One region of the Shewanella sp. 6_MG-2023 genome, then DNA from elsewhere that is predicted to be linked to it. Evidence: predicted binding sites of a transcription regulator. Region 1 holds the regulator's gene; each other region holds the start of a gene.
The links. Region 1 encodes sigma-54, which starts transcription at its own class of promoters, with help from an activator protein. Its sites were predicted from a motif close to GTTGGCACGNNNNTNGNNT; they were not measured.
Positions count from the first base shown of each region.

Region 1 (7,449 bases):
ACGCCGCGTCATCGATGCTGAAGTGAACCTTCGTACTACCGCTATTGCCGATGTAATGACAACCAACTGCATTACCATCAGCCCAGGTATTTTAGCCGCGCAAGCATTACAGATTATGGAAGAAAAAAGTATTAACGGTTTAATTGTCGTAGACGAGAACCAACGCCCAGTCGGCGCACTTAACATGCTCGATATGGTTAAAGCTGGAGTCATTTAACATGTCATTACACGAAACACTGCACCAAGGTTTTTACGGCCCAATCTCTGATGATGTTTGGCAAAAAGCCAAAAAAATTAAGCTGCTTATTTGCGATGTCGATGGGGTATTTTCCGATGGCCGTATTTATTTAAGTAATGCAGGGGAAGAGTTAAAAGCATTTCATACCCGTGATGGTTATGGCATTCGCTCTATTTTAACCAGTAATATTCATGTTGCTGTGATAACCGGGCGTAAATCTGCCATTGTGGAAAATAGAATGACCGCTTTAGGTGTCACTCATATTTATCAAGGTGTTGATGATAAACTAGTCCCTTACCAAAGCCTGTTAGATACCTATGGCGTTAGCCCAGATGAAGTCGCCTATATTGGTGATGACATGGTTGACTTACCTGTGATGAAACAGGTTGGCCTTGCAGTTTGTGTGGCTGATGGCCATCCTTATGTTAAACAACATTGCCATATGACCACCACCATTAACGGCGGAAATGGCGCATTACGTGAACTCACCGATTTGCTATTACTTAGCCAAGATAAGTTTGAAAATGCCCACGGAATGAGTATATGAGCCGAGTGACCTTCGCTATTATCGGATTTTTTGGCGCAGCCTTAGTCCTTTATTGGCAAGTACAAATTAAACGTAGTCAGATGGAGGCAAGTAAATTGCCTGCCCCTGCTCGCCCTGATTTTATCGCCAATGACTTACGCACCACTGAATTTAATGAGCAAGGTTTAGTGCAAAGCCGAGTCTCAGCGAAATACATGGAGCACTTTCAGCAAAGTAATGAAACCATGTTTACTGAGCCTGTCTACCTTATTTATCCTGAAAATGGTGAAGCCGAATGGCAATTAAGCGCAGATTTAGGCAAGCTGAATAATGAAACAGGCAAAGTAGTTTTAGAAAATAATGTTATTATTGATGCAATAAACATCGACGAGCCATTACAATCTTTGACAACCACCATGTTGGCACTCGATATGAACACCATGATTTTGACCTCAGATAGACAAATTTTTGTTACTGGGTCAGATTTTAATATACAAGGTTTAGGCCTGTATGCTGATTTAAATGCTCAAGAACTTGAACTTTTAAGTCAAGTAGAAGGAACGTATGAAGCAAAGTAAACTTTTGATTGCCTCACTACTCAGTGTAGTCAGTATTGCCAGCGCCTATGCAAAAGAAGGCGATTTACAGCAAGAGCTTAAAGTCGCAGCTGTGAGCCAAAAAGCTGACATAAAAAACAATCAGGTCATCTTCTATGGCCCAGTTAATGTGACTCAAGGGTCGATTAACATTAATGCCGACGAATTACGCGCATTTGGCACCGAAAGCGGCACCCAAAAAACCATGGTTGCCACAGGTAACCCTGCGACATTTTCCCAAGAGTTAGATGATGGCCGTATTGGTACTGCCAGTGCCGATGAAATTAAATATGAGCTTGCCACTAGCATTTTAACCTTAACGGGTAATGCTAAATTGGACCAAGCTGGCAGCCAGGTTACTGGTAACCTAATTAGCTACAACATTGAAAAGCAGCAGTTAATTGCTGAAAGCACCGGTACTGGTGAAGATCGGGTTATCACTATTTTTCAACCAGAAAGTCACCCAGACTTGATTGATTCTGAAAAGAAAAAAGATGAGCAACCACATTTACCAGACAGCGCTAAACCCGGTGATGACACGCCACCAGCTATAATTGAAAACAACAATTTATCTGCTGTAGAGGCTGTGAACTCAACTGAAACACCCGAAGTAACTGAATCACTTAACGCTGAGGCGCAGGCGACATTGTCAGCCCCAGCAGCTGAGCAAAATGACTAATGACCCAAATTACGTTAACCGCTGAAAATCTCGCTAAGAGTTATAAAAGTCGCCAGGTAGTAAAAGATGTCAGCCTGACGGTAAAAACCGGCCAAATTGTTGGCTTACTTGGCCCTAATGGTGCGGGTAAAACCACCACCTTTTATATGGTCGTAGGCCTAGTCAAAAGTGATAAGGGCCGCATTCTGATCGATGAAGATGATTTAACCGCAGATCCAATGCATTTGCGCGCCCGAAAAGGCATTGGCTACTTACCTCAAGAAGCCAGTATTTTTCGTAAGCTCACAGTACACGATAATATAATGGCAGTGCTTCAAACTCGCAAAAGCTTATCAAATGAGCAGCGCATTGAAGAACTGGAACATTTATTAGAAGAATTTAACATAACTCATATCCGTGATAGCCAAGGTATGGCGTTATCGGGAGGCGAGCGTCGCCGAGTTGAAATTGCACGCGCATTAGCGGCAAATCCTAAGTTTATTTTATTAGATGAACCTTTTGCAGGGGTAGATCCTATCTCAGTAATCGACATCAAGAAAATTATTCAACAACTTAAAAGCCGTGGTTTAGGGGTGCTAATTACCGACCATAATGTCCGTGAAACACTTGATGTGTGTGAGCGAGCATATATTGTGAGTCACGGAAACTTGATTGCTGAAGGAACACCTGCTGAGATCTTAGTCAATCAGCAAGTTAGGTCGGTATACTTAGGTGAACAATTCAAGCTATAGTTAGCACTATTCAGTTTTTAGTATGGCATTCGCGGCCAACAACAAACCTTAATCTAGTCTATTTTTCTAGGATCATAAACTAGCGCCCACACTGTTCGTCGCGATGATGTAATTCAATTAGGGACAAGCGGTACATGAAAGCCTCACTCCAACTCAAAATGGGTCAACACTTAACCATGACCCCACAGTTGCAACAAGCGATTCGCTTATTGCAACTTTCCTCATTGGAGCTACAGCAAGAAATTCAACAAGCACTTGATTCAAACCCGCTATTAGAGCTTGAAGACGAATTCACTAAAGCCAAAGAGCCCGTAAAAGAAAACGCCCTGCAAACTGACACCGATTTTAGTGATAATAGCCAAGTCACCATAGAAAAAGACACCTCAACGGTTGATACCACTGAATCGCTCACTAAAGATTCTATGCCTGAAGAACTCCCTATGGATACCACATGGGATGAGGTGTATACCGCCTCGCCGACTTCTGGCTCTGGCGCAGTATCGAGCGGTAATGATATGCCGTTTCAAGGCGAAACCAGTGAAGGCTTGTATGAGCATCTTGAATGGCAAAAAAACCTCACTCCCTTTTCTGAAAATGACTTAGTGATTGCAACCGCCATTATTGATGCCATTGATGAGCGCGGTTACCTCACCCAGAGCGTTGAAGACATTTTGCAATCCTTAGGCACTGACGATATCGAACTCGATGAAGTTGAAGCTGTACTTAAACGGGTACAACACTTCGATCCCGTCGGCATTGCAGCGCGAGATTTAAGTGAGTGTCTATTAATTCAATTAGGCCAATACCCTAATGAAATTCCTTGCATAGATAATGTTAAGTTACTGATTAAAGATCATCTTGATTTAATCGCCGGTCGTGACTTTAGGTTACTGATGCGTAAAACCAAGCTTAAAGAAGATGATTTACGTGAAGCCATTGAATTTATTCAAACGCTCAATCCACGTCCAGGCTTGCAAATTACCCCCATTAAAGATGAGTACGTCATTCCTGATGTTACTGTACTTAAAAAGAATGGTCGCTGGGTGGTCGAGCTAAATCCCGATAACATGCCTAAAATTGGCGTTAATCAGCAATATGCAGCTATGGCCAAAGGCGGTTCAAGCCAAGCTGACAGCCAATTTATTCGTGGTCATTTACAAGAAGCTAAATGGTTTATCAAAAGCATCGATAGCCGTAATGAAACCTTACTAAAAGTGGCTAACTGTATCGTACAATTTCAGCAAGGTTTCTTTGAGTTCGGTGAAGAAGCCATGAAGCCGATGGTGCTCAATGATATTGCTGAAGCGGTTGAAATGCACGAGTCGACCATTTCACGGGTCACGACCCAAAAATACATGCATACCCCCCGTGGACTTTTTGAACTAAAATATTTTTTCTCAAGCCATGTAAGTACCGATGATGGTGGAGAATGCTCTTCTACAGCAATTCGCGCATTTATTAAAAAGCTCGTAGCTGCAGAAAACCCGAAAAAGCCTCTTAGTGATAGTAAAATGGCGACACTATTGGCTGAACAAGGGATTAACGTTGCTCGACGTACGATAGCCAAATATCGAGAGGCAATGCTCATCCCTCCCTCAAACCAACGCAAAAGCTTATAACTTTTGTTATTGGAGGATGACCTATGCAAATTAACCTGACTGGAAACCATATTGAAATAACTCAATCTTTACGGGAATACGTGCAAACAAAATTTTCAAAGCTTGAACGACACTTCGAACAGATCAATAATGTTCACGTTGTGCTCGATGTTCAAAAGCTACAACAGATTGCCGAAGCCAAACTGCACCTAAAAGGCGGTGAAGTGTTTGCTGTATCGCGTAACGCTGATATGTATGTGGCAATAGACGCCCTGATAGATAAGCTAGACCGTCAGGTAATTAAACATAAAGAGAAACTCACTAAGCATTAACGATGGAACTTCGTACCATCCTGCAGCCGGCGTGCACTACCTGTGCCACTCCGGGCAGTAAGAAAAAGGTACTGGAATTAATCAGCAATTTAATGGCTGCCCAGTACCCAACCCTTTCTTCACAGGCTATTTTTGAAAGTCTAATAGCGCGTGAAAAAATGGGCAGTACAGGTATAGGAAATGGCATAGCAATTCCACATGGGCGCTTAGATAATATCGAAGAACCCATTGCTATTTTAATCAAATGCGAAGAGCCAATCGCCTTTGATGCCATAGACAAGCAACCTGTAGATATTTTATTTGCGCTTCTTGTACCTGCAGATCAGTGCCAGCAACACCTAAGCACATTATCTAGCATGGCAGAGAAACTCAGTGATAAATTGATACTTAAACGACTTCGAAAGAGTCATGACGCTACAGAACTTTATCAGGTTATTACTGCATGAAACTTGTCATCGTATCGGGACGTTCAGGTTCAGGAAAATCAGTCGCACTGAGAGTGCTTGAAGATTTAGGTTATTACTGTGTTGATAACCTGCCACTGCCACTGATTGGCAGCCTGCTTGAACAGCTTAAAGATAGTAACGAGCTTGTCGCCATTAGCGTCGATGTGCGTAATATCGAAGAGCAAGGCAAAGTACTCAAAGAGCAAATTGCTTTACTGTCTGACGATACCAGCATTACCAGTTTCTTTTTAAACGCCAACGATAAAGTGTTACTGAAGCGTTTTAGTGAGACCCGCCGATTACACCCACTGTCTAAGAATCAAATTTCGTTACAAGAAGCCATTAAGCTTGAGGGGCGGTTACTCGAACCCATAGCCAAAATGGTTGATCACTATATCGACACCTCGCAAACTAATATCTACGAATTGAGCGATCATGTTCGGCAAATCTTGCTAGGCAGTGTTGATAAAGAATTAGTGGTACATTTTGAGTCATTTGGCTTTAAGCATGGCATGCCGGCTGAAGCAGACTTTATGTTTGATGTGCGCTTTTTACCGAATCCGCACTGGGAGCTTGAGTTAAGGCCCTACACAGGCCTAGATGCGCCCGTGCAAGAGTTCTTAGAGCGACAGCCTTTGGTGAATAAGTTTATCTGGCAAATTGAAAACCTTTTTGACACTTGGATGCCACATTTAGAGCGTAATAACCGCAGCTACCTGACCATTGCCATTGGTTGTACTGGCGGTCAGCACCGTTCGGTTTATATTGCCGATCAGCTCGCTAAACGTTTCAACAACTCTAAGCACAAAGTCAGCGCCCGCCATAGAGAGCTTGGCATTGAATAAGCTAACCACATCGCCAGCCAAAACGGTGGCCTATTCAAAGCAAATTACCATCAGTAACAAGCTAGGCTTGCATGCGCGAGCGGCGACTAAATTGGCAATTTTAGCTACCGAGTTTGACGCAACTATCACCCTTATCCAAGGTGAGAAACAAGCCAGTGCTGCCAGTGTATTGGGGTTATTAATGTTAGAAAGTGGCATTGGTAAAATCATTACTGTTGAAGCTCAAGGCCGTGATGCAGAAAAAGCCCTTGAGGCCGTATGCAAGTTAATCAACGATAAATTTGACGAAGAAAGCTAACCGCCTGCGCCCAGTAACATCTCCAAGGAAACACAGCGACTCACCTTTACCATTATTTTATTAGCTATACTCAACACACCACCAAGCAGTATTAGCGTATTTATGAATTGCGCATCAAGCCATCAGATATTAGAAATTTCTTCATTCTTTCCGGTGAGTTAAGTTAACATTTCATCATCGTCTTTTCAGGAGTAGCCAATGGGTATTGAAGTCATCGACAGCGAACTGACCGAACAACGTCTTAATCAGCTTACACAAGCATTAGGTAGCGGTATGTTTGTTCATGTCAGAAATATGCTTCATGACATGGCCGCCTCCGATGTCGCATTAATTCTTGAATCATCACCGCCGAAAACTCGTCAAGTGTTATGGCAACTGATTGATCATGAGCAAGCGGGTGAAATCCTAGAAGAACTCGGTGAAGAGTTAAAAGATTCACTCATCAGCGCTATGACCCCAGAAAAAGTAGCCCAAGCCACCTCTGGGATGGATACCGATGACTTGGCTTACATCTTAAGAAGTTTGCCAGATGCTGTTTATAAAAAAGTACTGCAATCCATGAGCAGTCAAGACCGCCATCGCGTCGAACAAGCACTGTCATACCCTGATGACACCGCTGGCAGTATCATGAATACAGATACGGTCACTTTGCGTCCTGACGTTAATATTGATGTGGTATTACGCTATTTGCGCCAGCGCGGCAACTTACCCGATACCACAGATACCTTATATGTGGTTGATCGCAACGATCATGTGCTTGGTGGGGTGCGCCTTGCCGATCTACTCACCTGTGATCCTAATTCAACCATTCGCAGCATCATGGATCCTGAATTAGAAAGCATCCCTGTGGACATGCCTGATAATGAAGTGGCGCAATTATTTGAACGCCATGACTGGATTTCGGCCCCAGTGGTAGATGAAGCACAAAAATTATTAGGCCGTATTACCATTGATGATGTGGTCGATGTTATTCGTGAAGACGCCGAACACTCAATGATGGGGATGGCGGGTATGGATGACGATGAAGATACCTTTGGCCCCGTAATGAAAAGCACCTTCAGACGCTCGCTATGGCTTACCATTAACTTGTTTGCCGCCTTACTTGCTGCATCAGTAAGTAATATGTTTGAAGGCACGTTAGAGCAATTTGCCACCATCGC
Region 1 is NZ_JAUOQU010000014.1:51,858-59,306, forward strand. It holds gene Q4533_RS10065 (KpsF/GutQ family sugar-phosphate isomerase) at 1-217, shown strand, start outside; gene kdsC (3-deoxy-manno-octulosonate-8-phosphatase KdsC) at 219-785, shown strand; gene lptC (LPS export ABC transporter periplasmic protein LptC) at 782-1,342, shown strand; gene lptA (lipopolysaccharide transport periplasmic protein LptA) at 1,329-2,039, shown strand; gene lptB (LPS export ABC transporter ATP-binding protein) at 2,039-2,770, shown strand; gene Q4533_RS10090 (RNA polymerase factor sigma-54) at 2,905-4,389, shown strand; gene hpf (ribosome hibernation promoting factor) at 4,413-4,700, shown strand; gene ptsN (PTS IIA-like nitrogen regulatory protein PtsN) at 4,703-5,146, shown strand; gene rapZ (RNase adapter RapZ) at 5,143-5,991, shown strand; gene Q4533_RS10110 (HPr family phosphocarrier protein) at 6,017-6,289, shown strand; gene mgtE (magnesium transporter) at 6,488-7,449, shown strand, end outside.

Region 2 (7,449 bases), on a different contig from region 1:
CTAACAATTCGGTGATTAACATGATGAGAAGTAATAAATAAACTTTCTTTGGAAAGCGACATCATGTCTCGGTTCACTTCAAAGCTATGCTCTTGAGGATCAACAGAAACAATAATATGTGCTGGAATTCCTGCTTTGGAAAGTATTGCAGCCATCCGAGACACTGCAATAATGAACAAATCTTGATAGTTGTTTTTTATCCAAGCTATATGGTTATCAAAGGATGGGCCTCCACCAACAATGATAGCCATTTTTCCCGTAAATTTATTATTTAATATCGATGCAGGGATATGATTATCACAAACATTCTTTAGCTGTTGTGTTACAAATATTTTCTGTGTAAAACAACTTTTCTTCAGTGATGTATGCTGAGATATTATCCGATGTGCTGTATTGAAAAATTCAATATATTCTTCAATGATGCCGGATGAGACTGCAAGAGAAAGCGTGATAATTGATTGATTCTTTATTAAAAAGAGATCGTCTTGACTTGATTCTAAGTGTTCAGACAATTGTTCTAGATTAAATATTTTTATGTAGCTACTTTTATTTTTTGGTATATCTACGTTAAGTAAACTTAGGACTACAGGTAACTCTACAAAAATATATTTGCTACCACTTGGTCTATCATTCTCTAATATATAGTTAACCAATAAGCCTGAATCAAGACCAAAAATAATATGGAGAGTATCCTCTTTAAAAATGTCCCTGCTATATTTTTGTTTATATAGTGTTCTTGAGTCAATTTTTTCAAATGTATTTCGATTTACACTGGGTAAGTAATACTCACCAAACTGGCTGATAGAAAATTGATTTTTAATCACTGAATGTGTATCCATATTTTTGCCTTTAGTATTAGCCATCTCAATATATTTAAATCTTAATCACGATATCTTGTATTTGAATATTCCCTGTTGCGTCTATGCCTTGTAATACTGCGGTGGCACTTTCTTCTGATACTTGATCAATGGTGACTGTTGCGCGGTTTGGTGTGGCAACGGCGCGCATTAAATTCACTCTGTCAGGGATGTTTTGTTGCAATACAATTTGAAAGCTATCACCGGCTCTCACATGGTGCTTACGGCCTAAGTTAATAATTATTCTATTGCCTTGTTTAGCCACAATTTGTCCCAGCAGTGGGCGACAATTTAGCAAATTATCAATGTCAGCATTGCTTTGCTGCATAAGCTGGTTAACCGTTTGGCCATAGCTTGAGCGCCAAAAACGTTTAGTGGTGGGTGATACGGTTTCGTCACGTTCAAACTCCCACGGCGCCTGTGCTGAGTAATCTTTACTCCAGACTTTTTCACCGCTAATAGCGTGATACAAAGTTAACTTAAAGCTGATTTGTCTTTGTGGATAGCTTGTAAATAAGCCAAATAAAAGGCTAGAGCTGGGCTCGGTAGAGATATCAAGAATATCAGGTTGCAATATGTATTGGCTGTCGGTGATTTCGCCTAACCAACTTGGGATGCGATTACCTTTAAAATTGATTAACTCATTGCTGTGATCGAGTGCTTCATCGGCGTGAATGCGGGCAAAGCTATTATGGGAGTGACTATTTAGTAGCACGCCATACTGTTGTGATAGTGCTTGAGTAAAGTTTAATAACTGACCATAACGTAATTGAGCGCGATCTTGAATACTGGCCTGAGGCACCATTATTGCCGCTCTTAATTGCTGACCTCGGCATTGCTGAGCTGAGTCGTCTTGAAGATCTAATCTTAGTAATACAGTAATGTCAGTGCTCGTGAGCATTTCAGATACCAGTTCAATATTATTGTCTTGTCCTATATGACTAAACTGAAATGCATCTTGGCTTAACTGCCCCTGACCCGAGATGTATTGACTATTAACGTTAACACCAACCCCAGCTTGCATGCTGGCATAGCTTAATGCTTGGCTTATTGCCGCTTCACGGGCTTTGTCGACATTACCATTGATGATATTCGCATGGCCTGTTACTTCAATAATTTCAGCTTTTAACGGCAGACTCAAGATACTGACAAACAGCAATATGGCTGCGGAGTAGAGTCGCTGGGTTGTTTTACTGCATATTTTCATATTAATCACTTGCTTAAAGATAACGATGAACGACTAATACAGTGCCAAGTTTATGGCGTTAAAGTACTAGGAGCGATTGTTTGAGAATAAATGCAAAGAATGTGCCTGTTATTGGTTTTCAATATATAAGTCGTTAAGCCAATGCTGAAAGGGATTAATTATCTAAAGTTTTTATCCTGATTGCCGATAGTGTTTTTAGAATTCATTTTTAACCTTTAGGCCTCAAACGCCTTAGCCCATAGCAATGCTTGAGTTAAATACAGGAATGCAATATGCGCCGAATTGGTTTACTTCCAATCATGATGTTGATGACAGCTTGTGCTGGCTCACAACCGACAGAGTATGATGATTTATCTTATGTCAATGAAGGCTATGAGATGAATTTTTGGTATGAGTCTGAGCCCAAAACGGATCATGTTATTCGCTACGATATTCAGCAGTCAGGCATAGCGCCCAAAGCTGGGGTTAACCGCTTGGCAGAAAAAATTGTCAATGAATTAGTGCTACAAAACGACAGCTTACGAGCTGATCAACCACTGCTGATCACCACACCTGTCATGCTTGATGATTACGGACAAACTAATTTGCTGGGGCAGCAATTGCAGCAAGGCATGTTGACTGCATTTCATGCCAATGAATTTAATCTTGTTGATATGAATGTGGCTAGTTCACTTCGCGCCACTGCGGAGGGTGAGTTTATTTTAAGCCGCGATTGGAAGCAGCTTGCCACAGATTTAGCGGTATCCCATGTGGTCGTAGCCACCATGGGCACTACCTCAGAGGGCGTGGTGCTCAATGCCAGAATTGTCAATACTAGCAATAATCGAGTAGTGTCAGCGGTACAAACCTTTGTTAAAACCCACAGCCTGCCAGGCTATTTAACACCTGCCAATAAGGTGATTTCAAAAGACGGCATCTTGTATCGAAACGAGCATGCAGGTATGGCAAGCGTGACTATTTTAGGAGATAACCAATGAAGGCAATACTGTTTGCAACCCTGACAGCAGCCCTCACCTTGTCCGGGTGTGCGGTAAACGACAAGTATGTGCAATGGGAAACCGAGGCGCCTAAACAATTTCCTAAACTAACCGCTATTGGTTATGCGCCGTTAGCAACGCAACCGGCAACAGAGCAATCTCACAAGGTGTTAATGGCGATGCAAGCGTCTAAAATTGCCGCTTATCGTGAACTGGCTGAGCAAGTGTATGGCCAGCAGATTGATGCCAGTAGCCAGGTCGATGATTGGTTGCTGAATAAGCAAACCGTTACCGCCAGTGTCTCGGGCATGATTAAAGGCGCTAAAGTGGTCAAAAGCTATCCGGCTGGTGATATGTATGTGACTGAGTTAGAACTGGATTTTTCACAGGTATGGAGCCTATATCAGCAGCAAAATAGGCCTAGAACGATTAAGCATGTGACTTACTTTTAGTTAAATTTAATTATTTAAATCCAGTCATTTAAATCCAGTCATTTAAATTAACTTAACTGAAGAACAAAAAAAACCGCTCTTTGAGCGGTTTTTTGGTTTTTAAAACACAATCTAGCAACTCGCAGGGCAGTTAATTACCGCCTCGATTATGCTTTAAGGTTTTGCCCTAAAGAGGAAATCGTTGAAGTTCGGCCTTTGTCATTATAGGTCAGGCTTGATGCATTACGGCTCATTTGCAGCGCTTGAGAGAAGCGATTAAGGCTGGCTATATTAAGCTCAATTAAGCTGGCATTTTGACTATTGATGGCCTTGCACTCGTCTAGAATCGCTTTGGCTTCTTCGACTTTAACAATGAGTTCTGGCTCAGCGTTTAATAATGCTTTTTCTGGGTGAGAGGCTAACTTTTCATCATTAAGTTTGAGGTTGTTTAGGCAGTCAACCTTGTCTTTTGCCAGTGACAGTAGTTTATCTGCGTCACGTTCAGTAAGGGCTAATTTTTCTTCAGATACAAGTAATTTCAGCGACGACAAGGTGTCGTGCTGAAAAGATAACAGCTGTAGTAATTCAGTCATAAGTTACTCTTTATTAAAACCCACATTACCCGTTAAGTAATGTGTGGCCGATAATATCAAGAGTAACGATGAGGTTACTCTTGGTCGAAATTTAATCCGTCAAGATCAGCTTCAAAGCTAGCAATGTTAGCAGCTAACTTTTCAGGATCGACTTTGTAGCGACCTTCTGAAATTGCTAATTTAATTGCATCAACTTTGCTTTGGTCAACTTCTGGTAAAGATGCCATATTACTCTGCACTCCCTGCAGCTGCTGCGCTTGTGCAGTAATACTGACCGAATCCGTTTTTACTGGGGCAGCCGTGGTCTTAGCCGCTGAGTCAGCTGTTTGCGTTGTTGCTCCTGCGTCGCGATTGGTGCGCAACTGAGCATGAGAAGCTGTTTTTAGATGGTTAATATCAATTGCCATGTGAGGCTCCAGCGTAATGTTAGGGTTTTCCAAACAGGTTATCGGCCTTGTCAGAAAAAACTTTAGAATATTTTACATTCTAACTTCAACTTCGCCAACGCCTGTGACAATGACATCTAATCGCCTGTTAGAATTGCTATTTCTGACTCTAATAGCATCGCCAATATTACCATCTCTTAGTGCTTCTCCGGCAGTTTTTATTTCAAATGCGTTTGTTTTAGCATAAATAGATACCGAATCTCCTTTGCAAACAAAGCATAAATTATTGTTTAGCAAAGGCGCTTTAGCTGACACACGCCTTTTTGAGCGGGTACCGAGTAATTGTGAGATCTCAGAAAAAAACTGCCCGCGGATACTGTGTTGGTCAACATAGTTAATTGCCACATTATCTGCTGTGATTAACTCACCTTTTTCAATAATTCCCAATGCTGTCACCACTGGATACATAACCTCAACTTTAACCGAGATAAACATTTGCCATGGGTAGTCATAGTCAGGGCTGATACAGCTAATTTTGACTGTGTTGGTGCGGCTAATTTCGCGGTCACTGGCCATTTCAACACTAATGGGTGGCAAACATCTTGGCGGTGTTAATCGGCCATCAAGATTTTGCGGGCTAATGTTGATCACCGCATTGGGCTTTTTAGCAATTTTTTTTGCTACTACCTCTTTAGCTAATTCAGTAATGGTCGATAGAGAGTAAGTTATGGTGGCATCTTCACTGGCGTTAACCGGTAAAGATAAAAAAATAATGATCAATAGTAGAATGTTTTTCTTCATAATATTCTAACTAGCTTGATTGGCCAGGTTACCTCTAAACTTCAATTTTAATTAGCAATGATAAGGCTAAACATTCTCAATGTTATCTTTGTCAGAAGTTTGACTTTTTTCATTGAAATCGTCGCTTAAATGCGATGTGACCACAATCAAGCAAAAACTATGCCTATAGCTAAATTTAAGCGCTAAACCAGCAAATTGGCATAAATTACTGTGTTACAATTTGCGAAAATGGTTTTACTGTCGCTTTAAAACACTGATTAACAGTGAACTCTAATAATAAATCCCACTAGGGAAAGCATTCATAAAACAAGGCAGGGTTATGTCGAGCATTCTTGATTCAGTTAATAAACGTACCCAACTGGTAGGCCAAAATAGACTGGAGTTACTGCTTTTTAAACTTAATGGTCGCCAACGTTTCGGTATCAACGTTTTTAAAGTAAAAGAAGTATTACAGTGTCCGCCACTGACAAAGTTACCCCGTTTAAGCCCAATGATTAAAGGCATTGCTCACATTCGGGGCTCGACTATTTCAGTGATTGATTTAAGTGCGGCAACTGGTGGCCGTCCGTTGGCATCGACTGAAAATTGCTTCATCATTATTGCTGAGTATAACCGCAGTATTCAGGGCTTTTTGGTTAGCTCAGTAGAGCGCATTATTAATATGAATTGGGAATCAATTATGCCACCGCCACAAGGGGCTGGGCGCAACTCTTATTTAACTGCAGTAACCGAAATCGAAGGTGAATTGGTTGAGATTTTAGATGTTGAAAAAATTCTTGATGAAATATCACCAGTAAAAACGGAATTAAGCCAAGCTGCCAGTGATGCTATTACCATTGATAAAGAGCAGCATTACCATATTATGGTGATTGATGACTCTGCAGTTGCTCGTAAGCAAATTATCCGTTCATTATCGTCATTGAACCTGCAAATTGACACTGCTATTGATGGTAAAGATGCCTTAGAGAAATTAAAAGCGATTGCCACTGAGATGGATAATGTTGCCGATGAAATTCCACTGATTATTTCAGACATTGAAATGCCAGAAATGGATGGCTATACCTTAACGGCGGAAATTCGCGACGATCCAAAACTTAAAGATATTAAAGTGGTGCTGCATACTTCATTAAGTGGCGTGTTTAATCAGGCCATGGTTGAAAAGGTCGGCGCAAACGACTTTATCGCTAAGTTTAATCCCGATGAGTTAGCGTCAGCGGTCAACAAACATCTCATTTTATAATAATTCAATCTACAACCTAGGGCTGATGATTCACCATAGGTTGTAGATTTCACGTTTGTTACCAAGTGCTCGGTAACCAAACAAAGCGGCGGCTTTAGATTGCAAACAATGTAAAGCGCCTCTTTAAAATAGGATGTAAAAGTGCCGAACAAATCACTTGCTGAAGCAGAATATAATCAGTTTAAGCTTTTTTTAGAGCAACACAGTGGCATTGTATTAGGTGACAACAAGCAATATTTAGTAAAAAGTCGCTTAGCGCCTTTAATGGGCAAGCATGATTTGCCCTCATTATCGGAAGTGGTTAAGCGCTCAATGAAGCCAATGGAGCGGCATTTACGGGCGGAAGTGATTGACGCGATGACCACAAATGAAACTCTGTGGTTTAGAGACAAATACCCGTTTGAATTACTTCATGATGCTTTATTACCTGAATATAGCCGCTTAGGTCGGCCGTTAAAAATATGGTCAGCCGCTTGCTCGTCAGGGCAGGAGCCCTATTCATTGGCAATGACTATTTTAGAGTATCAGCAGCGTAAGCCGGGGGCATTGCCTGGTAGCGCGACGATCCAAGCCACCGATTTATCACCTTCAATGCTAGCGCGTTGTAAAAAGGCCGAATATGACAGCTTAGCCTTAGCCCGTGGGCTATCAGATGAGCGAAAGCGACAATTTTTTGAGCCAATGCCGTCAGGTCATATGAAAGTGAAAGATAATGTTCAGCGGTTAGTGAATTTTAGAAGTCATAACCTGCTTGAAAGTTATAGCTTATTGGGTAAGTTCGATATTATCTTTTGTCGTAATGTGTTGATTTATTTTTCTCCAGAGGCAAAAGCTAAAATTTTGCGGCAATTTGCTGCCGCCCTTAATCCCAATGGGATTTTATTTTTAGGGGCGTCAGAATCTATCTCAGGTTTATCTGATGAATTTACGATGGTGCGTTGTAACCCAGGGATTTAC
Region 2 is NZ_JAUOQU010000007.1:45,692-53,140, forward strand. It holds gene Q4533_RS05975 (6-hydroxymethylpterin diphosphokinase MptE-like protein) at 1-839, opposite strand, end outside; gene Q4533_RS05980 (flagellar assembly protein T N-terminal domain-containing protein) at 874-2,064, opposite strand; gene Q4533_RS05985 (FlgO family outer membrane protein) at 2,337-3,041, shown strand; gene Q4533_RS05990 (LPP20 family lipoprotein) at 3,038-3,493, shown strand; gene Q4533_RS05995 (flagella synthesis protein FlgN) at 3,640-4,065, opposite strand; gene flgM (flagellar biosynthesis anti-sigma factor FlgM) at 4,140-4,472, opposite strand; gene flgA (flagellar basal body P-ring formation chaperone FlgA) at 4,545-5,252, opposite strand; gene Q4533_RS06010 (chemotaxis protein CheV) at 5,572-6,492, shown strand; gene Q4533_RS06015 (protein-glutamate O-methyltransferase CheR) at 6,634-7,449, shown strand, end outside.
Region 2: a site for sigma-54 is predicted at 2,155-2,173, ahead of Q4533_RS05980 (flagellar assembly protein T N-terminal domain-containing protein). Genes of this name have one in related genera too.

Region 3 (7,449 bases), on a different contig from region 1:
TCAAAATCGCTTTTTTGTAACATCGGTAGTGCGGTATTGCCATCATCTGCTTCTTGAGTATTATTAAATCCCAAGTCTCGCAACAAGTTCTTTATGATACGTCTCATTGTTGAAAAATCATCAACAATCAGTATCTTCATATTCTTGTCCAAGGTTTCCTCCGGTGAGCTTAATTCGTTGCTCTTATTAGTAATTATACCTGTGTCCAATGCTTGAGTTTGCCTTTGAGACGCAGCATTGCCTGACTTAAAATCTGGCTAACACGCGACTCGCTGACCTCAAGAACGGCACCGATTTCTTTTAAATTTAACGCTTCGTCATAATATAGCGACAAAACTAGCGCATCTCTTTCGGGTAATGTGGTAATTGCTTGTGCTAATGCCGATTTAAACTGCACTTCGGCTAAAGAATCAAAACTTTCATCCTCAGTTAATTCATCAGACACAATCACATCTTCTGAAACACCTAAGTCTTCAATCCCAATAACTTTTCCTACTGAAACATCGTTTAAAATATGGTGATACTCTTCAAGAGATATTTCCAATTTTTCTGCGATTTCAGTATCTCTGGCATCACGACCTAATTCTTGACCCAGTTCATCGATAACTTGTGCAACACGGCGTTGGTTACGATGTACCGAGCGCGGCACCCAATCACCACGGCGAATTTCGTCGATCATCGAACCACGAATTCGGATCCCAGCAAAGGTTTCAAATTTGGCGCCTTTAGAGCCATCAAACTTTGATGATGCTTCCAGCAGCCCCATCATCCCAGCTTGCAATAAGTCATCAAGTTGTACCGATGCTGGCAGCCTTGCCAACATATGATGTGCAATTCTTTTTACCAGCGGTGCATACTGTTCAACAATTGAGGTTTTATTATCAAACTGAGTATACGCGGCGGCTTTATTCACTCGGTGTATCCTCTTTTACTTCTTTGCGCTGAACAAGACGTTCAACAAAGAACTCTAGATGACCACCAGGCTGCTGTGGCACAGGCCAGCTCATGATTTTATTGGCTAAACCGTGGTAAGCAATGGCTGCTGGTGATTTTGGAAATGCTTCCACAACCAACTTCTGCTTACGTACTGATTTACGTAAATTTTCATCAAATGGCACTGTCGCAACAAGCTCTAAAGCCACATCTAAAAATCTATCGGTTACTTTACTTAACTTGGCGAATAACTCCATGCCTTCTCGCAAACTGCGCACCATATTTGCCACAATTTTGAAGCGGAACACACCGTGCTCACGACTTAATATTTTGATCAGGGCATAGGCATCGGTTATTGATGTCGGTTCATCACAAACTACAATCAATACATCTTGTGAGGCACGGGAAAAACTCAGCACCATATCAGAGATACCCGCTGCGGTATCAACGATTAAAATATCAAACTGGGTTTTCATATCGCTAAAGGCACGAATTAATCCAACATGTTGCGCTTGGGTCAATTCCACCATCGCTTGAGTGCCTGATGTGGCAGGTACAATACCAATGCCTTTCGGGCCTCGAACAATAATGTCGTCTAATTCTGCTTCGCCAGATAATACGTGAGATAAGTTTTTCTCAGCTCGAATACCTAACATCACATCAACGTTGGCGAGTCCTAAATCGGCATCGAGTACTAAAACCCGTTTGCCTTTCTCAGCAAGTGCTACCGCGGTATTAATCGACACACTGGTTTTACCCACGCCGCCTTTACCACCGCTGACTGCAATTACTTTTACTTTATCGTTATTTGGTTGATTCATCATACGTAAACCACTTGCTTGATCTCGGGTCATATCTTTACTCGAATGCATAGGCCATGTCATTTGACCACGCAGTGTCAGGTGACGTTTGAGGTTTTGTTTCGTTAAGTGCTGCTAACGCTTGTCTTGCTAATGAAAGCGTATCGGCAACCTGCATATCTTCTGGAACACGTTGCCCATCAGTAACATAACTTAGTGGCAACCCATTTTGGATTAATACACTTAATGCGCCAGCAATAGATACTGACTCATCTAATTTTGTCAGTATACACCCAGATAACGGGATTCTTTTAAAATGTTCTACGGCATCGAGTAACACTCTTCGTTGAGAGGTTGCCGACATCACCAAATAACTACGAATGGGTATTCTGGTGTTTGCCATCAAATCATCTAACTGCTGATAAAGGCGTAAATCTCGTTGCCCCATACCCGCAGTGTCAATCAATACTAACTTACGATTCTTAAACTGATAAAGAATTTGTTCTAATTCAGTTAAATCATGTGCTTGTTTAACTGGACAGCCCATTATTTTGCCATAAGTTGCCAATTGCTCAAAGGCTCCAATACGATAATGATCTGTGGTAATTAACGCAACTTGTTCTGGGCCATGATGAGCGGCAAATCTGGCAGCAATTTTAGCCAATGAAGTGGTTTTGCCGACACCAGTTGGACCGACAAATGCGACTACGCCACCAGTGCGCACAATATCGTCACCTTGGTTATCGAGCAGGTTGGCCAAACTTTGGGGTAAGGCTCTGACTAAATCGGCGGGAGAAAACTGCTGACTTAGGCTGGATAACTTGGCAGCGACAGCAGGCGAGAACTCTGCGGCAATTAATTTACTTTCAAGCATCGCGCCCACAGGATCGGTGCGTTTTTTCTGTTCTTTCATTAATGAAGAAACTTGATGAGTTAGCAAACCACGCAGTGACGCCATCTCTTCGCGCATTGCTTCCATTTCAGCTGAATGACCTTTATTTGGAGATCTAGACGGCTCAATGTGTTGCTGATGCTGTCTTGGTTCTTTAGCTGCAGGTTTGCTTGCTTCTAACTGTTTAGCCCAATCTGGTAATTCCTGCTCTTCATGTTGCTGGGAAATTTGTTGCTGCAGGCGGCTATGCTGCTTTTCTAATAACGCCTGTAATGAATCAGCTACTGGCGGTGGGCTGACTTTAGTGTGTGCTTTAATAGCAGGTTTATTAGCACCAATTGACACACGGTCTTCAGTCACATCCATAAAGGCTGCAACGGGCGATTTTACTGCAACATCAACTTTAGGCTCATCGTAGTCAACTGCTGCAACAATTTCGATGCCACCAGTTACTTTCTTATTCGACATGATCACCGCGTCAGAGCCCAAAGTCTCTTTGACTTGAGCTAATGCTGAGCGCATATCCTTGGCAAAAAATCGTTTAATTTTCACTACGTACCTCTTTCAAACTGAAAGTCATTGCTATTGCCCAACTGCAGATACTATGCGTATTTGCTTTTCATCGGGTATTTCTTGGTAAGAAATAACCCGTAAATTAGGAATGGTGTATTTCACAAACCGCGACAAAGTTGACCTAAGCATGCCTGATGTCAATAAAATGGCTGGTTGACCGACCATTTCTTGCTTCTGAGAAGCATCTAATAATGACTTCTGCATACGTTCTGCAAGGCCTGGCTCAATATTGGGCCCTTCACCGCCGGTTGCCTGCATAGACTTGTGCAACATCTGTTCCAACTCTGGCGCCAATGTTATGACAGGGATTTCCAATTCGGGCCCAGAGATCTCTTGCACTATCATTCGTTTCAAGGCAATACGTACTGCAGCGGTTAACACTTCAGTATCATTACTTTTGCTGCCGTATTCTAACAGTGTTTGCACGATTGTGCGCAAGTCTCGGATAGAAACTCCTTCATTAAGAAGGTTTTGCATCACTTTTACCACTGAACCTAGCGGCATAACGTCTGGTATAAAGCCATCCACTAACTTCGGCGAGTTTTTCGATAGCATATCCATTAACTGCTGCACTTCTTCATAGCCCAATAATTTAGCCGCATTATTGGTCAGTAACTGGCTTATATGAGTAGCAACAACAGTCGCGGTATCAACCACTGTATAACCTAATGTTTGCGCATGTTCACGTTGCGCTGGAGCTATCCAAACGGCTTCTAAACCAAAAGCTGGATCTTTGGTCTCTATGCCATCAAGCTTGCCGTAAACCTGACCTGGATTAATCGCTAACTCGCAATCATGTCTTACTTCTGCTTCGCCAACTACCACGCCCATTAAGGATATTTGATAGCAGTTGGGGGATAAATCTAAGTTGTCACGAATATGCACTGCCGGTACCAAAAAGCCCAATTCCTGCGATAATTTTTTACGTACCCCTTTAATTCGACTGAGTAACTCGCCGCCTTGACCTTTATCTACCAGCGGAATAAGTCGATAGCCCACTTCAAGGCCAATGGTGTCTACATGATGTACATCTTCCCAGCTTAGCTCTTTGGGCTCAGCCTCTTTGACATCGCTTGGGCCTTTAACTGCTTTTTCTAGCGCAAGGGTTTTATTGTCGTTATTGCGTTTATAAATAAAGTAAGCTGCGCCTGCGGTAATAAATGCGAACGTTAAAAACGCGAAATGTGGCATACCAGGTACAACACCCATAACAAAAAGCACGGCTGATGCAATGGCCATAGACTTAGGACTATGGAACATTTGGCTGATCATCATCCCGCCCATATCGCCAGACTCATTTTGGCGCGTCACCATCAAGGCGGCGGCGATAGATAAAAGCAATCCGGGTATTTGCGCCACCAAACCATCACCAATGGTCAGTAAGGTATAAATCTCCACCGCGCTTGAAAAATCCAAGCCGTGCTGCACCATGCCGATGACAAAACCGCCAAGGATATTAATCACCAGAATCATAATCCCAGCAATAGCATCCCCTTTCACAAATTTTGACGCACCGTCCATCGCGCCATAAAAGTCAGCTTCTTTCGTCACTTCAGCACGGCGAATACGTGCCTGATCTTGAGTTAATGTGCCGGCATTTAAATCGGCATCAATGGCCATCTGTTTACCCGGCATGGCGTCCAAGGTAAAACGCGCGCTCACTTCTGAAATACGCCCCGCACCTTTGGTTACTACGGCAAAGTTGATGATGATCAGGATTAAAAACACCACTAAACCCACAGCATAGTTACCGCCAATCACCACCGAACCAAAGGCTTCAATCACTTTACCCGCGGAGTCACCACCGTTATGCCCCTCAAGTAACACTATTCGTGTTGAGGCCACATTCAATGCTAAGCGTAATAAGGTGGCCACCAGTAAAACAGTCGGAAATGCGGCAAAATCTAGTGGGCGATCACTATAAATAGCGACAAGTAACACGATTAAAGCGAGGGAAATGTTAAAGGAGAATAGAATATCAAGCAGAAATGGCGGCATCGGCAATACCACCATACCTAATGCAGCCAGCACCAATAAAGGGGTACCAATACCTTTGAATGTGCTAAATCGTATTTGCTTTGCTTGACCTAGCGCTGTCTTTACATCCATTAACCGTAAACCCTTTCGTAATATTTTTGACGCTGACATCAGCGAAATGCAATTACTAAGCCAAGCTATTAGTTAATAGCAGCTGTTGCGGTTTGAATGCCTAAAAACACCGCAGCTAATGTTTTAAATCATCCGGAATAGGTTGATTGAGCGGAATAGGTTTTGGACGTTTACCGCGACCCTTTTGGTATTGTTTTAACTGAAATACGTAAGCTAAGATTTGTGCAATGGCGGTAAATAGTCCTTCCGGTACCTGTTGGTCAATTTTAGTTGTATGATATATGGCTCTGGCTAGCGGCGGCGCTGATACAATTGGCACTTCGTGCTCTCGGGCTATTTCGCGAATTTTAAAGGCCACATCATCAACCCCTTTTGCCACTAAAAATGGCGCAGATGAACGACTGGCATCATATTTTACTGCCACAGCGTAATGCTCTGGGTTAACCACAATCACATCGGCATTTGGCACTTCAGACATCATGCGTTTATTGGCCATTTCATGTTGCAATTGCCGTATACGGCCTTTTACTTCAGGTTTACCTTCACTATCTTTATGTTCATCTTTTACTTCTTGTTTGGTCATTTTAAGCTGTTTATTGTGATTCCAAACTTGAAATGGCACATCAATCACCACAATCAATAGCATTGATGAACACAATAAAATAAACATCCATACCAATAGATCCAGCGCATGGTAAATATTTCCCGGTAAATGACCCATAGATAAGGTCAAAATATCGTAAAAATAAAACGACAATAAAAAATACGCCGATATTGCCACCACCAAAAATTTAGCAATACCTTTAGTTAGTTCAACTAAGGCCTGGGTGCCAAACATTCTTTTAAAGCCTTTAGCAGGGTTCATTTTACTGCCCTTAGGCATAAAAGCTTTAACCGAAAAAGTAATACCGCCTAAGACAATATTGCCAAGAAAGGCAATAAAGGCGAGAAAAGCAATGAAACTGAATAATGGCCAAGCAAGCTCAGCGCCAATAACCCCCCAAACTAGGAACATAGAGTTGGTGTCATAGATCTGATCCCGCTCCATGGTGAGCATTTGCGTCATCACGCTGTGTAAGCTGCGCGCCAGATCTTGGCCAACAAACGCAAACCCCACAGCAGATGCTAATAATACCGCTGCAGTACCTAACTCTTTAGAACGGGCGACCTGACCTTTTTCACGGGATTGTTCCAGTCGCTTGGCGGTGGGGTCTTCGGTGCGTTCTTGACCGGTATCTTCTGCCATCTTGTCCCTACTGGCTTATGGAACCGTCAATGTGACAGGTCAGTTGTAAAATATCACACATCAGCAGCTGGGCTTGCAGCCACACCTGATCAAAATGAGACATGATAGGGCCTAGGGTCAGCCAGAGAATAAATAAGCCACTGACCATAGTCACTGGAAAACCGATGGCAAAAATATTCAACTGCGGTGAAGCCCGGGTCATTACTCCAAACGAAAGGTTAATAAGCAATAATGCCACAATCGCTGATATTGACATGGTTAACGCCGCGCCAAACATATAACTGCCAAACTCGGTAAGTTTTTTATAATTGGCAATGCTAAAGCCTTCGGTTGAAACCGGAATGGTTTCAAAGCTGGCCACCAGCATTTTAAACATCAATAAATGACCATCTACACTTAAAAAAATCAAGGTCGCCAGCAATAAAAAGAAGTTACCCACTACCGGGGTTTGCTCACCGGAGCCTGGGTCCACCATGGAAGCGAAGCCTAAACTGGTTTGCATACCAATAATTTGCCCTGTTAATACAAAAGTTTGCATCACTAAAATGGTCACAAAACCAATAGCTGTGCCCACTAAAATCTGCTGAGCTGAAACAAATACTGCAGTTAATGAAAATAGCTCCACATATGCTGTTTTTGGCAGTACCGGCGCAACGGCAATGGTGATGGCCATCGCCAATAATAAGCGGATCCGCGACGGAGTCGTATTGGCGCCAAAGACCGTCATTACCATTAGCATTGAAGAAATACGAAACAGCGGCCAAATATAGGCGGCAATGGTTTGGCTAATTTCCTCGAACAGAATATCCAATGACCTAACCTATAACCTGCGGGATCATATCCACCATATTATAGAAAAAATCCATCATGGTTTGCACCAGCCAATGGCCTAAAAA
Region 3 is NZ_JAUOQU010000007.1:84,802-92,250, reverse strand. It holds gene cheY (chemotaxis response regulator CheY) at 1-152, opposite strand, end outside; gene Q4533_RS06210 (RNA polymerase sigma factor FliA) at 194-913, opposite strand; gene Q4533_RS06205 (MinD/ParA family protein) at 906-1,787, opposite strand; gene flhF (flagellar biosynthesis protein FlhF) at 1,792-3,177, opposite strand; gene flhA (flagellar biosynthesis protein FlhA) at 3,208-5,307, opposite strand; gene flhB (flagellar biosynthesis protein FlhB) at 5,423-6,553, opposite strand; gene fliR (flagellar biosynthetic protein FliR) at 6,561-7,364, opposite strand; gene fliQ (flagellar biosynthesis protein FliQ) at 7,369-7,449, opposite strand, start outside.
Region 3: a site for sigma-54 is predicted at 5,354-5,372, ahead of flhA (flagellar biosynthesis protein FlhA). Genes of this name have one in related genera too.

Region 4 (7,449 bases), on a different contig from region 1:
AGCACCTCAAATGAACCTGAAGTCACATTCATGATTTCAGCGACAGCAGTGTCAAAGCTGTATTCGCCCGGCAACACTACTCCGAGAGTCTGCTGGCTTCCGTCATTAAAATGAATGGTACGACTGATGACTTTACCTTCAAAATAAACATTGGCTTGCTTGGCTACGTTAACGTGATTAATGACGGTCATATTATTCTCTGTTGATTAATTATTGAGAGAAAATATATAGTCGATTTAAGTGAGTTAAAAGTGAAATTAAGTCATGTGCTGTTTTGCGGCTAAGTATATTTAGCCAATAAAAAACCCGCCATAAGCGGGTTTTTTGGTTCTCAAAATTTGAAATCGTTAACTAATCAAAACGATTACTTAGCGCTACGGTTATGACGCTTACGCTCGTTTTCAGTTAAGTAACGCTTACGAACACGGATGTTCTCAGGAGTTACTTCTACTAATTCGTCATCATCGATGAACTCAAGCGCTTGCTCAAGGGTCATTTCGATATGCGGAGTTAACACTTGTGCTTCATCAGTACCTGATGCACGCATGTTTGTAAGTTGCTTACCTTTCAAACAGTTAACTGTTAAATCGTTTGCACGAGCGTGTAAACCAACAACTTGACCTTCATATACTTCAGCAGCATGGCCGATGAATAGACGACCACGTTCTTGTAAACCGAACAATGCGAAAGTCAGTGCTTTACCAGTAGCGTTTGAAATCAATACACCACGAGCACGTTGACCAATGTCACCGCCTTTCACTGGACCGTAATGGTCGAATGAATGGTAGATAAGACCAGTACCAGAAGTCGCTGTCATGAATTCAGTTTGGAAACCGATTAAGCCACGGCTAGGAATGATAAAGTCGATACGTACACGACCTTTACCGTCTAGCTGCATGTCTTTCATGTCACCTTTACGTGTACCTAATTTTTCAATTACAGCACCTTGATGTTCTTCTTCAACATCAACGGTTAAGGTTTCAAATGGCTCGCACATTTCACCGTCAATTTCTTTAACGATTACTTCTGGACGTGATACCGCTAGCTCGTAACCTTCACGACGCATGTTTTCAATTAGGATACCTAAGTGTAATTCACCACGGCCTGAAACACGGAAACGATCTGGAGATTCAGTTTCTTCAACACGTAATGCAACGTTATGAATTAGCTCTTGCTCTAAACGCTCAAGGATATTACGTGAAGTAACATACTTACCTTCTTTACCAGCAAACGGAGAAGTGTTTACTTGGAAAGTCATGGTTAGCGTTGGTTCGTCAACAGAAAGAGCAGGCAAGGCTTCAACAGCGCCTGGAGCACAAATAGTGTCAGAAATTTTTAGCTCACCAAGACCGGTAATTGCAACGATGTCGCCAGCGTTAGCTTCAGCAACTTCGTGACGGTCAAGACCCATGTAACCTAATACTTGGCCAACTTTACCGTTACGTGTCTTACCGTCTGCACCAACAATAGTTACTTGTTGGTTAGGCTTAACGCTACCACGTTTAACACGACCAATACCGATAACACCTACGTATGAGTTGTAATCGATTTGAGAAATTTGCATTTGACATTCACCTTCAGCATCAGCATCAGGGAAAGAAACCTTTTCAACAATTGCTTGGAATAAAGGTGTCATGTCTTCGCTAGTTTCGTCTGGATCAAGGGTCGCGAAACCATTTAATGCAGAAGCATAAACGATAGGGAAATCTAACTGTTCGTCAGTTGCACCTAAGTTGTCGAATAAATCGAATACTTGGTCAATAACCCAATCAGGACGAGCGCCTGGACGGTCAATCTTGTTGATTACAACAATTGGCTTAAGGCCTTGAGCAAACGCTTTTTTAGTTACGAAGCGAGTTTGTGGCATTGGGCCATCAACTGCATCAACTAAAAGTAATACTGAATCTACCATAGATAGAACACGTTCAACTTCACCACCGAAATCGGCGTGACCAGGAGTGTCTACGATATTAATACGGTAGTCGTTCCATTTGATGGCGGTATTTTTAGCCAAAATGGTGATACCACGTTCTTTTTCAAGATCGTTAGAATCCATTACACGTTCTGCGGCTTCGCCTCGACTTTCAAGGGTGCCTGACTGTGCCAAAAGCTTGTCTACCAAGGTCGTTTTGCCATGGTCGACGTGAGCAATAATGGCGATGTTACGTAAATTCTCTAACACGGATAAAACCTCTATACCATCAAACAAATAAATAGGAGTTTATAGCGGCATTAAGTTTAGCCACCATAAAAAAGCGTGCCATTCTACTCCACGAGACGCTTTGCGGATAGGATTATTTTTGTACACTTTGTGATTAGCTAAAAAATAACCATCAATTTTGGCATTTATAGCATCATATAATAGTAACGATTCAGAAATGTGACAAACAATCAGCGCAGTGTTTTTAGCCGCGCACCAAAATAGAATTTGAACCATAATAGTGCGTGCGCTTGCACTAAAATGATGCAAAATTGTGTTTTCGATAATTGTCTATTAAGTCAAATATATAAAAATCATATACTTATTCAGTTGGCATGGTAATAGCTTTAAGATTGTCAATTATGTGATATTTCGACACATACGCGTCTTTAATGTCGTAGTATAGTGGTGAACTTGAATTATAAAAGGGAATACCCTTACTCTACCGGAGGCTTAAGAATGTCAGCTGAATCTGTTTTAACGCAACTTAAAGAATTGGAAGTTAAGTTTGTTGATTTACGCTTTACCGATACCAGAGGTAAAGAACAACACGTTTCTATCCCATCTCATCAGGTTGATGAAGATTTTTTTGAAGACGGCAAAATGTTCGATGGTTCGTCTATTACGGGTTGGAAAGGCATTAACGAATCTGACATGGTACTTATGCCAGATGCGAGCACGTTTGTTCTTGACCCTTTCACAGAAGAAACAACTGCACTAATCCGTTGTGACATCTTAGAGCCAGGCACAATGACAGGTTACAACCGTGACCCACGTTCTATTGCTAAAAAAGCTGAAGAATACTTAACGTCTACTGGTATTGCTGACACAGTATTAATTGGTCCAGAGCCAGAGTTCTTCTTATTTGACGATGTTAAGTTTGGTGCTGACATGTCAGGTTGTTTTGCTAAAGTTGATGCAAAAGAAGCGGCATGGAACTCAGGTACTGGCTATGAAGATGGTAACACTGGTCACCGTCCATTCGTTAAAGGTGGTTACTTCCCAGTAGCACCAGTTGATTCATCACAAGACTTACGTAGTGCTATGTGTTTAGTACTTGAAGAAATGGGTCAAGTTGTTGAAGCGCATCACCATGAAGTTGCTACAGCCGGTCAAAACGAAATCGCGACACGCTTTAACACGCTAACTGCTAAAGCTGATGAAGTTCAGATCCTTAAGTATGTTGTGCATAACATGGCACACGCATACGGTAAAACAGCGACATTTATGCCTAAACCAGTAATGGGCGATAACGGTAGTGGTATGCACGTTCACCAATCTTTAGCTAAAGATGGCGTTAACTTATTCGCAGGCGACAAGTACGCTGGTTTAAGTGAAACTGCTCTTTACTACATTGGTGGTATCATCAAGCATGCTAAAGCGTTGAATGCATTTACTAACCCAAGCACAAACTCTTACAAGCGTCTTGTGCCACATTTCGAAGCGCCTGTCATGCTTGCATACTCTGCACGTAACCGTAGTGCTTCTATCCGTATCCCAGTGGTACCAAGCCCTAAAGGTCGTCGTATTGAAACACGTTTCCCTGATCCACATGCAAACCCATATTTAGGTTTTGCTGCGCTATTAATGGCAGGTCTAGACGGTATCCAAAACAAGATTCACCCAGGTGAAGCTATGGATAAAGATTTATACGACTTACCAGCAGAAGAAGCGGCTGAGATCCCACAAGTTGCGACTTCACTAGAAGATGCACTTGCAAGCTTAGATGCGGACCGTGAGTTCTTAGTTAAAGGTGAAGTATTCACTAATGACTTTATCGATTCATATATTGCTATCAAGCAAGGTGAAGCAGAGCGTGTTGCACGTACTACTCACCCAGTTGAATTTGAACTTTACTACTCACTATAAGACGTCTTTATAGACCGCTTTTATAGTAGTAAATAACAGTTAGTAAAAAGCCCTTACTGGTTTCCAGTAAGGGCTTTTTTGATCTTTGCATATTCATAAAACGGCAGGGTGGATGGATATTTAGCAAAGTGGCTGTTTGATTTTTCTACAATCTATTTTACAAATTCAATGTGTTTGTCGGTATATTAAATGAACAAATAGATGCTAACTTGTTAATCATGACCAAATTGGCAATAAATGGATTTTACTACATATACTTAAATACACGCTTTTAATTATTAGTCGCGCATGATTAATAGCAAATGATTGCAAAATAAGGACTCATGATGATAACCAATATCAAACGTCTCTGGCTGCAAGTGCTAACTGTATGGATAGCATTGTTGCTATTACCCTTTTCGGCAGTAGCAATTGAATGGCCGCAAGATGTTGAAACGAAACTCGGCACCTTAGTGGTTTATCAGCCGCAGCCAGAATCGTTAGATGGCAATATCTTGATGAGCCGCGCTGCGATGTCATTTGAAGTGGAAGGTCAAGACGACCCTGTATTTGGCGCTTTTTGGTTTAGCGCTAGAATCGATACTGATGACGATGTTGCTTTGGTGCGTAATATTGAAGTGACCGAAGTGCGCTGGCCATCATCCACTGCCGAAGACCAGCAAACGTTCACCGATACAGTCTCAGAAGCGCTAGCGACAACTAGCTTCGAAATTTCCATGGAGCGCTTATCAGCCAGCCTTGAAAATGCTGAGCAGGTAAAACGCAGCTTAGATAATATTAACAACGATGCGCCAGAAATCGTCTTCAGTAATAACTTGAGCGTGTTGCTGTCCTATGATGGTGAGCCACAATTTAGTGAAATTGAAAATAGTCCCTATGAGCGAGTGTTAAATACCCCTTTTGCCGTTGCCCGTAATACGCAAACGAACAAGCTGTATTTAAGCAGTGGTACCTTTTGGTATGTGGCAGATGATCCTATGGGGCCATGGCAAGTCACATTGTATCCTCCTGAAGATTTGGTCAGCATGGTGAATACCGAGGATGAAGCCGCTAAAAGCACCGTCAATGCGCCGCAGATTATTACCACTAATGAACCGACTGAGTTAGTGGCCACTGATGGCTCACCCAATTGGCAAAGTCTGATTGATGGTAAGTTACTTTATGTCACCAATACCGAAACCCCATGGGTAAGAGAGACCTCCTCTGGCGATATGTATGTGCTTTTATCTGGGCGTTGGTTTAAATCTAAAAAGCAGGCCGGACCTTGGCAGTTTGTTAGGGCTGACAAACTGCCTGAAAGCTTTAACGATATCCCTCCCGAATCTGATATTGGTGGCTTAAGGGTCTCAGTTGCAGGCACTGATGAAGCCAATCAAGCAGTGCTAGATGCGCAAATCCCGCAAACTGCAGCGATTAAGCGTGATGAAGCCACACTGGAGGTTGAATACGATGGCGAGCCTAAATTTGAAGTTGTTACTGGCACCGCGGTTTCCTATGCCGTCAATACCGCCACGCAAGTACTATTCATTAATAAAGCATATTACGCAGTCGATAATGGGGTGTGGTTTACCTCAAAAACTGCCAAAGGCCCGTGGATTGTTGCTGATAATATTCCTGATGAAGAAATTGCCAAGATACCCGCAAGTTCGCCGGTTTATAACACCACTTACGTGCAGGTTTATGATTCAACCCCTGAAGTGGTTTACGTAGGTTATACGCCGGGTTATATGTGGTCATACCCTTATTATGGGGTGCCAATTTACGGTACCGGCTGGTATTACCCACCGTATCGAGGCCGTAATTATTATCCTCGCCCACCGACCTGGGGATTACATGTTGGTTATAATCCGTGGACAGGTTGGAATGTTGGCGTGAGCTGGAGCAACGGCTTTTTCAATGCTGGTGTGGTATGGGGAGGCGGTTATGGTTATCGTCGCCCATGCTGTGGTGGCTATTATGGCGGTGGCTATAGACGACCAGTGGTGATCAATACCGGTCGTATCAATATTGGTAACAGTATCAGTGTCGGTAATCGCACTAAAATGCATAATCATATGCGTTCGAACAAATTAGCTAATAATCGCGCTAGACCCAATAACCTTTACCATCGCGAGGCGAATCGTAAACGCTTAGCCAGCCCAAGTGTAGCCAATAAGCATTTTAATAAAGCGAAGGTAAATAAAAAGCGCACTAATGATGTGTTTGCCGATAAGCACGGTAATGTTGCCCGTGATAATAAAGGCAAGTGGGAAAATCGTAGCGATGGTAAGTGGAATAATGTGCCATCAAAAGCTCAAGGGTCTAAACCTAGCAATGTAAATAAACCGTCAAAGGGCAATAGTAGTAGTTTTCCTTCGACACGGCCATCTAGCACTACTCGTCCGGCGAGTAATACCCGTCCCGCCAATAATACTCGTCCTGTTACAAGTACGCGGCCATCAACCTCGATTCAACCGAGTCGAAATCAAACTAGCCACAGCCAACCGAGCCGTAATCAGTCGAGTAATATGAGTCACTCAATTAATCGAACTCGCTCGAGTAGCATAGATCATCAAAGTCTGAATCGTTCTCGACAAGCGCGTCAGTCAGGAATGACCAGAGAAGGGCGAAGCAGAGGAAAATAGCTGTTTATCGCAATTTAGCCAAAGCCCGCAGTCGCGGGCTTTGCTTGGGCGCATTAGTTCAGAGTCAAGTTTACAGCAGATAAGTTACTCGTCATCAATGCGCTGCAGTAAGCCCAGCCTTCATAGTAACGGCTTTTCGGCTATGATTAAAAATCAGCATATGCTCACTAGATCTTAATTATTGGAACCTCACCATGTGGAATGCCCTTCGCGCGTATCGCTCATCGATTATTTTACTCACAGCCCTGATGCTGGGCGGCATGTTGGGCTTAGTTGCCCCTGAGTTTGCCATTAAACTTAAACCCATAGGGCAAATATTTCTCAACTTGTTGTTTATGATTATTGTGCCTTTGGTGGCCGTTAGCGTGATGTCATCCATTGCCAAAATGACCGATTTAAAAAAGCTTGGCTCCATACTTGCCACCATCATGGGCGTGTCCATTGTCATGGCGATGATCCCCGCTGTAGGCATTACCTTGTTGGCGCTAGCATTTGACCCTGCCCAAGGAGTGACACTTGATTTAGCCGATACCGTTGAAACCACTGGCAGTATGGATTTTGTGAGCTTATTAACCACCAATGATTTTGTGGGCTTAATGTCTAAATCGAATATTTTAGCGCTGATCATTATGTCGCTGATCACCGGAATAGCGATTGGTCAATCAGGTGAAGACGGCCTCAAAGTTTCGGCATTATTGGATAGCTTTAATACCGTGATCATGAAAATCATAGCCATCTTAATGTACTTAGCACCAA
Region 4 is NZ_JAUOQU010000006.1:65,049-72,497, forward strand. It holds gene Q4533_RS05340 (pyrimidine/purine nucleoside phosphorylase) at 1-191, opposite strand, end outside; gene typA (translational GTPase TypA) at 365-2,182, opposite strand; gene glnA (glutamate--ammonia ligase) at 2,660-4,069, shown strand; gene Q4533_RS05355 (carbohydrate-binding family V/XII) at 4,393-6,693, shown strand; gene Q4533_RS05360 (dicarboxylate/amino acid:cation symporter) at 6,888-7,449, shown strand, end outside.
Region 4: a site for sigma-54 is predicted at 2,530-2,548, ahead of glnA (glutamate--ammonia ligase). Genes of this name have one in related genera too.